3 regions of the Rothia sp. CCM 9419 genome follow, and region 3 is predicted to be linked to each of the others. Evidence: predicted binding sites of a transcription regulator. Region 3 holds the regulator's gene; each other region holds the start of a gene.
What was found. Region 3 encodes HrcA, which represses chaperone genes, less so after heat shock. Its sites were predicted from a motif close to TTNGCACTCGNNNNNNNCGAGTGCNAA; they were not measured.
Positions count from the first base shown of each region.

Region 1 (3,284 bases), on a different contig from region 3:
CCCTCAGTAGCATCCAATAATTCGGGGTTCTTCTGCTGTACTCGTGCTAGTACTTCTTGAGCCCGAGAGCATAGCTCCTGTGTTTTGGCGTCGACAAGGGCAAGCTCCCACTCTATACCCAATGTGGATGGTGCAGACGGTGCGAAGGGAATCATTGTTCTCCTACCTGTGATGGTGTTTTTCCATGGTAGGACAGAAAAGAAGAATTACGAACTTATGACGTCATAAAGGTGAGACAGCCAACGCTAACCGTCGAGAGGTTTTACCCTCTCCAATCCGCGTTAAAATGAGTGTTCCGCTACGTCCTGTCACTGATTTTTTAGTATTTTTGTGATGTCCTAGGAGCTTGATACGTAGTTGTTCGGGAGAAATATCTACCCCTCGTTTTTTGATAGTGAGAGTGGTGATGTTATTCTCGCGTACCCACCGTTTGAGGTGTTTATCGTTAATAGGAAGCACCTGCTCTACACGATACCCTTTGAGCCCGAGAACCTGCAGGGGAGAAGAACTGGTGAGATACGCAATATGTTCGTCAATAAGTTCTGCATCGGTGGTACGAATAATTTCGCCGAGAAGATGCGCACGAATTAAAGCACCATCTGGCTCATAAATATATTCTTTGACCTCATACAGAGGTTCAGATGCTTGTTGCTGGCTGTGAGATTCATGGTAAGGGCTAGAAACCTCAGTGATAACCGATGGTTCAAAAGGGTCACTATCAAGAACGAGCGCGCTTCTTTTAACGTGAGGTCGTGCTAACGCGTTAAACCATAACACCACTTCAACGACAGATCCCTGATGGCTAATCCACTGAGCTTCACATTCTTCAGGTATCTGATCGTGGGGGATAGCTGGCCCCATTTTGACGCCCATGGCAATTCCTGTTTGTGCTAATTTTCGAATGAACGATAAAGGCGGAGAAAAATCTTCTGCATCGAAAGTGCGTGACTGCGTTTTACCATGCTGGACAGTTCGCCGTGCAGGATCAAGCCATAACCCGTCAATTTGGCGCCCAAAAGTTTGGTGAATCGCTGCTAAATCAAGCTGTTCTATATCAGCACAAAAAACCTGTGCCGACGGAAAACCCATAAGATTATATTGGGCATAGCTAGCTGTTCTCTGATCAATCTCTACAGCAGTAACGGCTAACCCCGCCTGCGCAAAACTGAGTGAGTCAGCACCAATACCACACCCTAAATCTGCGACAGAATCAATCTGTGCTTGTGCAAAGCGCTGTGCATGTACCATCGCAACAGCTTGACGAGTGGACTGTTCATAACCAGCTTCGGTTAAAAGCATTTGGTGAGCTTGTTGCCCAAATTTTTCAAGAGCTTTTGTTCTGTTCTTTGCTTGAGTCAAAATCTTATGGACACTATCTGCGCTAAAGCCTTGTGCTCGTAATTGCGTCGCATGATTAAGCGCATGACTATCGTTATAGGGGACGAACAAAGCAATTGCTTCTAACTCTTCTTGAGTTTCTTCAACTGCTGGTGCCGGATGTACAGAGGTGCTCATAGTCGTCAGTGTCCTTATGTTTGGTTAGAGCTCATATTATAGATGCGCTGTGTGCGAAACTGGCGGGTTTTCTTGACCTTCTCTAGGGTACGGCTCTAAAGTTTGTGTTAGCACTTAAGAGCTGACAGTGCTAATAATTCTTGAAGAAGTATCGGCACCGCGACGACGAAACTCCCTCAAAGCACTACTTAGCTCAAACATCAGAAATGTTAAAAGAACATCAAGGAGCAAAAATGTCCTCCATCAAACCACTCGAAGACCGCGTAGTTGTCCAGATTCTCGAAGCAGAACAGACCACCGCATCTGGACTTGTTATCCCTGATACCGCTAAAGAGAAGCCACAGGAAGCAAAAGTTATCGCAGTTGGCCCTGGACGCACCGACGAAAAAGGCAACCGCATCCCCGTTGACGTAGCAGAAGGCGACATCGTCATCTTCTCCAAATACGGCGGAACCGAAGTATCCTTCGGCGGAGCAGACTACCTCATCCTCTCCGCACGTGACGTATTGGCTATCGTCAACAAATAATCTTTTCCGCACACAATACAAAGGAGCTAAGAATTCATGGCAAAACAGCTTGAATTCAATGACGCAGCTCGCAAGAGCCTGCAAGCTGGTGTGGATAAACTCGCAAATGCTGTCAAAGTGACGTTGGGCCCTCGCGGGCGCAATGTAGTTCTTGATAAGCAGTGGGGCGCACCTATCATTACTAATGACGGTGTATCTATCGCTCGTGAAATTGAACTAGAAGACCCATACGAAAACCTTGGCGCTCAGCTCGCCAAAGAAGTCGCCACCAAAACAAACGATGTAGCAGGTGACGGTACAACTACTGCAACCGTACTCGCTCAAGCGCTTGTTTCTGAAGGTCTGCGTAACGTCACCTCTGGTGCCGCACCAGGAGAAGTCAAACGAGGCATCGAAACAGCTGTTCGCGCTGTCTCCCAACGACTCCTTGAAAACGCCAGAGACGTTCAAGGCGAAGAAGTTGCACACGTAGCGGCTATCTCAGCACAGTCCCCAGAAATTGGTGAACTGCTTGCCCAAGCTTTCGACAAAGTCGGACAAGACGGCGTCATCACCATCGAAGACGGTTCAACCACAGAAATTGAACTGGAAATTACCGAAGGTATGCAATTCGACAAAGGCTACCTCTCACCATCATTCGTTACCGACTCTGATCGTGCAGAAGCAGTCCTCGAAGATAGCCTCATCCTGCTCTACCAAGGCAAAATCTCAACTGTTGCTGAGATTATGCCACTGCTAGAAAAAATCGTTCAGGCGAAAAAACCGCTGACCATCATCGCAGAAGACGTAGACGGAGAAGCTCTTAGCACCCTCGTCGTCAATAAGCTTCGAGGAAACCTCAACGTCGTTGCCGTTAAGGCTCCTGGCTTCGGCGACCGCCGCAAAGCAATTATGCAAGACCTTGCAATTCTTACCGGCGGAACCGTTATCACCGGAGAACTTGGAATCTCCCTTGACTCAGTCACTATCGACCAGCTCGGCTCAGCACGCCGTGTTACCGTCACCAAAAACAACACCACCATCGTTGAAGGTGCCGGTAGCTCTGCAGACGTCGCTGAACGAGTCAACCAACTCCGCGCAGAAATTGAGCGAGTCGACTCCGAATGGGACCGCGAAAAGCTCAAAGAACGTCTGGCAAAACTTGCCGGTGGTGTTGGAGTTATCAAAGTTGGTGCAGCAACCGAGGTCGAAGCGAAAGAACGTAAACACCGTATTGAAGATGCAGTATCCTCTACCCGTGCA
Region 1 is NZ_JBLXXY010000004.1:108,697-111,980, forward strand. Features, by position in the region: gene ACN08W_RS05175 (glutamate--cysteine ligase) at 1-155, opposite strand, end outside; gene ACN08W_RS05180 (THUMP-like domain-containing protein) at 223-1,515, opposite strand; gene groES (co-chaperone GroES) at 1,749-2,042, shown strand; gene groL (chaperonin GroEL) at 2,079-3,284, shown strand, end outside.
Region 1: a site for HrcA is predicted at 1,623-1,649, ahead of groES (co-chaperone GroES). Genes of this name have one in related genera too.

Region 2 (3,284 bases), on a different contig from region 3:
TAGGGCTTCAGCCCAGTCTGGAGACATAATTTCTTTAAGGGGTAAAGCGGGCATGAGATTCCGTTCTCACCGTTTGAATGGTTGCTATGCGTCACCATATGTGTATTTTTAGGCAGAACACATAAGATACAATAGGGCTTTTTATCATACCGTTTTAAGGAAGGTCGGGGAGTGATATGCACGAAGATACTTCTGAGTTGGACGCTCCTCAGCACACTATCGATACGGGGTTAACAGAACAAGAAGAAAAGATGATTGCTTTAGAGAAGCAGCGTTGGCGTTATCCTGGGACGAAAGAACGAGTGATTCGAGAACGTTTAGGATTAAATCCAACAGCGTATTATCAGATTCTTAACGAACTGATAGATTCTCCTCGTGTCATTGCTCAGGAACCAGCGTTGATGCGTCGGTTAAGGGAACAACGCGACAATTCTAAGCCCTGAATTTTCGGTGTCTTGAGCTCTTTATGATGATAGTCCACGGAAAATAAAAGGGTTTTTAGGTTGTAGCCTGTGTACTCTAGATGGAAGAACTATTGCTTGTAGCTATCGGAGATTAATGTGAACTCGTATCCTCATGATGAATTCGACGACGTACCTGAAAATTCAAAACGTCGTGGTGCTTATCGTGGTGAGCCCCTAGGTAATGCTCATGCTACGAGGCAGACTCTTCTGATCGTTGTTGCTGGTGCGCTTGCGCTTCTGGTGGGTGCAGTCATGTTTGTGGTTCAGCCACGCACTCTTTCTCCGGTGGCTTCTGAAACAGGCTCTGCGAGTGCTACTGCTTCAGAAAGCGCTGTGACTCCAACTTATGCTCCTACTGATCCTGCTGATATTAAGGTTGAGGTTTATAACTCTTCGGCCTATACGGGTGCTGCTTCAGAACTGACTCAGCGTGTGGAGGCTTTAGGCTATCCTGTGCCCGTGACAGAGAATTGGAAGGATACGCCTGTGTATGTTTCGACAGTGTTTTATTCTGCCGGTTATGAGCAGCAGGCTAATACTTTGGCTGATGCGTTAGGTATTGGTTATATTCAAGAGCGTTCTTCTGGTTCTTCCCCGTTGTATGTTGTTCTTGCCTCTGATTATCTTCCTGCCGTTGCCCCGTAATCTGTGCGCTATGGGCGATTAAGTGTGTTTGTTCTTTCAAGAGGTTTGCGCTCTGTGCTTTGAGGTGTCAAAATTGTTGTTAGCACTCAAAGTCTCCGACTGCTAAATCCTAGTGCTAGATTCGCGGTAGGTAGCTTTGAGAATATCTACTTTCATCTTGTGAGATGTCTTTATAAGTTGTGAAGAGCATGGCTTATAGAACATCGTCCGTCGCGGGCACAACTGAGAGAAAAATACTTTCTTAGTCCAGGAGGGATTAAGCATAATGGCAAAGCTCATTGCTTTTGAAGAAGAGGCACGTCGTGGCCTTGAAAAGGGTCTGAATACCCTAGCAGATGCTGTGAAGGTTACTCTCGGACCTCGTGGTCGTAACGTTGTTTTGGAAAAGTCTTGGGGCGCTCCCACGATTACCAATGATGGCGTTTCTATCGCTAAAGAAATCGAACTCGAAGATCCATACGAAAAGATCGGCGCAGAGCTGGTCAAAGAAGTTGCTAAAAAGACCGATGACGTTGCTGGTGACGGTACCACTACTGCAACTGTTCTTGCTCAGGCACTTGTTCGTGAAGGCCTCCGCAACGTTGCTGCTGGTGCAGATCCTCTCAGCCTCAAGCGCGGTATTGAGAAAGCTGTTGAAGCGGTTACCGCTGAACTTCTTTCTTCTGCTAAAGAAGTTGAGACTGAAGAAGAAATCGCTGCAACCGCATCTATCTCTGCTGGCGACACCGAAATTGGTAAGCTCATTGCAGAAGCTATGGAAAAGGTCGGCAAAGAAGGCGTCATCACTGTTGAAGAGTCCAATACTTTTGGCCTAGAGCTTGAGCTCACCGAAGGTATGCGCTTTGATAAAGGATTCCTCTCCGGATACTTCGTCACTGACCCAGACCGTCAAGAAGCAGTCCTTGAGGATCCTTATATTCTCATTGTGAACTCCAAGATCTCTAATGTGAAAGATCTTGTCCCTGTTCTTGAGAAGGTTATGCAGGCTGGTAAGCCACTTCTTATCATCGCAGAAGATGTTGAGGGCGAAGCTCTTGCACTACTGGTTTTGAACAAGATGCGTGGTTCTATCAAGTCTGTTGCTGTCAAAGCTCCTGGCTTTGGTGACCGTCGTAAAGCTCAGATGGCAGATATCGCTATCTTGACTGGTGGACAGGTTATTACCGAAGAAGTCGGTTTGTCGTTGGACCAAGCAACTATTGACCTTCTTGGCTCTGCACGTAAGGTTGTTGTTACTAAGGACGAGACCACCATCATTGAAGGTGCTGGCGACGCAGCTGCTATTGAAGGTCGCGTAGCTCAGATTCGTGGCGAGATTGCTAACTCTGATTCTGATTATGACCGTGAGAAGCTTCAGGAGCGCTTGGCTAAACTTGCCGGTGGCGTTGCTGTTCTCAAGGCTGGTGCTGCAACTGAGGTTGAACTCAAAGAACGTAAGCACCGCATTGAAGATGCTGTTCGTAACGCAAAGGCAGCTGTTGAAGAAGGCATTGTCGCCGGTGGTGGCGTTGCTTTGATTCAGGCTGGCACTAAAGCCTTCGAGAAGCTTGAACTCACCGGTGATGAGGCAACTGGCGCAAACATCGTCAAGGTTGCTATCGACGCACCGTTGAAGCAGATTGCGACCAACGCTGGTCTAGAACCCGGTGTTGTTGTTGATAAGGTTCGCGGTTTGCCTGCTGGTACCGGTTTGAACGCTGCAACCGGTGAGTACGAAGACCTGATGGCTGCTGGCATCAACGACCCTGTTAAGGTGACTCGTTCTGCGTTGCAGAACGCTGCTTCTATCGCTGGTCTCTTCTTGACCACTGAGGCTGTTGTTGCTAACAAGCCTGAACCTGCTGGTGCTGCACCTGCTATGGATCCTGGTATGGGCGGCATGATGTAATTTTTTCAACGATACGTTGAAAATTCTTTGTGGGGCGGTGCTCCGATACTTTACTGGTATCGGGGCACCGTCTTTTAGCATGGAAAAGGGAAAACCCCTCAGGCGTTGTGGCTGGTTTCTTCCTCTTAGAGAAGGAAAAAGTGGGAATTAAAGAGTATTCTGAACGTACGATGGATTGATGAAGGAAGAACAATGAGTGCAGTCATCATTATTACAGGTGCTTCTAGCGGAATCGGATATGACGCGGCAGTGAGCTTAGCTCAGCAAGGGCATCGCGTGTACGCTGT
Region 2 is NZ_JBLXXY010000001.1:288,193-291,476, forward strand. Features, by position in the region: gene ACN08W_RS01410 (uracil-DNA glycosylase) at 1-54, opposite strand, end outside; gene ACN08W_RS01415 (DUF3263 domain-containing protein) at 177-443, shown strand; gene ACN08W_RS01420 (LytR C-terminal domain-containing protein) at 561-1,109, shown strand; gene groL (chaperonin GroEL) at 1,375-2,997, shown strand; gene ACN08W_RS01430 (oxidoreductase) at 3,190-3,284, shown strand, end outside.
Region 2: a site for HrcA is predicted at 1,189-1,215, ahead of groL (chaperonin GroEL). Genes of this name have one in related genera too.

Region 3 (3,284 bases):
CGGTCGAAGCGTTCTTTAAAACGTGAGAAGAAACCGTGCTTCTCTCGGACTGTTTCACTAATTTTGAGATCTTCTTGACGACTATGAGCAAATTGCTGAAGCATTTCGCGTTGCTCTTCTGTCAAGTTTGTGGGTGTTTTGACCTGAACATGGACTTTGAGTGAGCCGCGGTCTGCCCGATCAAAGCGAGTGACGCCTAAGCCTTTCAGAGTGACAATATCTCCAGATTGAGTACCCGGTTTAATAGTTACTACTTGTGGACCATCAAAAGTTTCTAAGGTTACTTCAGTGCCGAGAGCAGCTGCCGCCATGCTAATAGCGATGGTGGCATGTAAGTCATCATTTTCGCGGGTAAAAGTGTCGTGTTGATTGACGCGAAGATCCACATAGAGGTCTCCTGCTGGTCCGCCTGCTGTACCAGCCTCACCATAACCAGCTAGACGCATACGCGCGCCTGAAGAAACACCAGCCGGAATTTTAATGGTGATGGGCTTCCGTTCTCGGACTCGTCCTTCACCGTAACATTCTGGGCAGGGGCTTTGAATAACAGTCCCGAAAGTATTACAAGATGGGCACGCGACAGGCTGTACTACAGTTCCAAGGATAGATTGAACTTGTCGTTGCATATATCCTTGTCCGCGGCAGGTATCACAGGTGACAGGGGCTGTTCCTTCAGCGCAACCGTCACCATCACATTTTTCGCAGGTTACTGCGGTATCAACGGTAATAGGTTTTTCTGCACCAAATACGGCGTCTTCAAGGTTGATACGAACCGTAATGCGAGCGTCTTGACCCTGACGTGTTCGGCTCGTAGGTCCCTGTTGCGGTTGGTTAAAGAAGGTCTCAAAAATATCCGAGAACCCACCGAATCCTCCGAAGTTTGCTCCCCCGAAACCACCTTGTGCCTGTCCGTTTTCGTTTCCGGTTTGGTCATAAATACGTCGTTTATCCGGGTCTGAGAGAACATCGTGGGCATGGGATACGCGCTTGAACTCTTCGGCGGCTTCTGCTGAAGGGTTAATATCAGGGTGAAGCTGGCGGGCTTTTTTACGGTATGCCTTTTTAATTTCTTCGGGGCTTGCATCAGGGGAAACACCTAATGTTTCATAGTGACTGCTCACTCACATCATCCTTATCGTGTGTTGCTATGTGTTGAAAGTATTTTGTAGAAATTCTAGTCGTTGAGAACTAACTACCCAAAATTTTTGAAAGATATTTTGCTACAGCTCGTACCGCTGCGGTACTGCCCGCATAGTCCATTCTGGTTGGTCCAACAACCCCAAGCTTAGCGGTACAACTAGGCGAGCTATATACGGAAGTCACGATAGACGTCTCGGCAAGAGGCGCCGCGCTATTTTCTGTGCCAATACGCACAGCGTATCCTCGTGGGTCTTGAGCCATCTCAGCTAGTAAGTGCAACATTGTTACTTGTTCTTCTAAAGCTTCTAAGATAGGGGCGATACTAGTACTAAAATCTTCTGTCGATTGCGCCAAATATGACGTTCCAGCAATCAGAAGTTTTGAGGTGTCCCGTGGGGATAGCAACTGCCCTAGAGCGTCAAGAACACCATTTTCTAAGCTATGAGGGGCATGATGAGATGAAGAGAACGATGATAAGAGAGCTCGCGCAACATGGTATTTCTGTTGCTGACATTTTTCGATGAGTCGAGTTCGAAGCAACTCAAGCTCTTCTTCCCTATACCGTTCAACCTGCGCTAGTCGTTGGGTGAGCTGCCCAGAGTTGCTAATCAACATTACCGTTACATGATGTTCTCCAACAGGTATCAGCTCAATATGTCGCACAACATTTTCTGGTGCTGAAGGATATTGCAGGATAGCAACTTGCTGAGTGAGCTGTGACAGTATTTTAACTGTCTGTGCAAGTATTTCGTCGATGCTGTCATAAGAATCTAAAAGACGATGAATCGCTCGTTTTTGTGCAGCTGAAAGAGGGCGAGGGTTAGAAAGCTCGTCCACGAAGAAACGATACCCTTTTTCTGTGGGAATACGTCCCGCGCTCGAATGCGGTGCTGAGATAAGACCCTGCTCTTCAAGGATAGACATATCGTTACGAACCGTGGCGCTAGAAACGCCTAAATGATGGCGTTCGATGAGCGCTTTAGACCCCACCGGCTCGCGGAAACTGATATAGTCCTCAACGATTGCTTGGAGGATCTTATGCTGACGAGATTGCGTCACGGAACCTACCTTGAAATAGAGAGAAATTAGCACTACTGCACTTTAAGTGCCAATGTAACTGTAGTACTGAAACCTATCAAAACCCTAGCGCGTACGCTCAGGGCTAATGGAATAAAATACTTACTATGGAAAATTACTATGCGTGGGGTGCTCAAGAACTCAACCAACTACACCAAAGAAGGCAACCAGAGATACAAGAAGTTCATCTGGTTCAAGGAATGCTCCTTGAAGACGTTCATAGTGGTTGGGTTGGGATTGCTAAAACGTATGAGCGTATCGGCGCTGAAGGCATGGTGGGATTAGAAGATTATCGAGGAAAAATTAAAACTTTTCCCTTGGGCTTTGGGTTTCTTCTTGAAGGGACTCCTGTCAAAGTCCTACCACCTCGCGCAAAGAATACTCGTAGTGTCCCAAAAATTAGTCGTTCGGGATCTATTGCTGTAGAGAACGCACCTGCTCAAGTTGCCCGCGCCTCACGTATCTGGGTTGAAGGTATCCACGATGCAGAACTGGTTGAAAAAGTGTGGGGACATGATTTGCGTGTTGAAGGTATTGTGGTAGAACCGTTACACGGTATCGATGACTTGCCTGATGCTGTTCGTGAGTTTTGCCCTGCACCGCACCGACGATTAGGTGTTCTTGTTGACCATCTAGTAGAAGGTTCTAAAGAAAGCCACATTGTGGCTCAGACATTACAGATACCTGGTGCTAGGAATAACGTGCAGATTGTTGGACATCCTTTTGTTGATATTTGGCAGGCTGTACGTCCTCAACGACTAGGAATAAAAAAATGGCCAGTTATTCCTCGTGAAGAAGAATGGAAAAAAGGTGTACTCAAAAGGCTAGGGTTGCCCTGCGCGAGTCAAGAAGATGTTGCTCAGGCATGGAAAAAGATTCTAGGACGAGTGAACTCTTATCAAGATTTAGAACCTACTCTGTTAGCTCCGGTTGAACAATTAATCGATTTTCTGATGGAATCACCTGAGTAAAGGTTCAGCTGTGCTAAAGGTCTCGACTAAAGTGAAGAAAAAGATTACAAAAGTTCTTCTAGATTGAACACATCAGACCTAGAATGGATTGTAATC
Region 3 is NZ_JBLXXY010000002.1:301,868-305,151, forward strand. Features, by position in the region: gene dnaJ (molecular chaperone DnaJ) at 1-1,121, opposite strand, end outside; gene hrcA (heat-inducible transcriptional repressor HrcA) at 1,189-2,199, opposite strand; gene ACN08W_RS03290 (DUF3097 family protein) at 2,325-3,188, shown strand.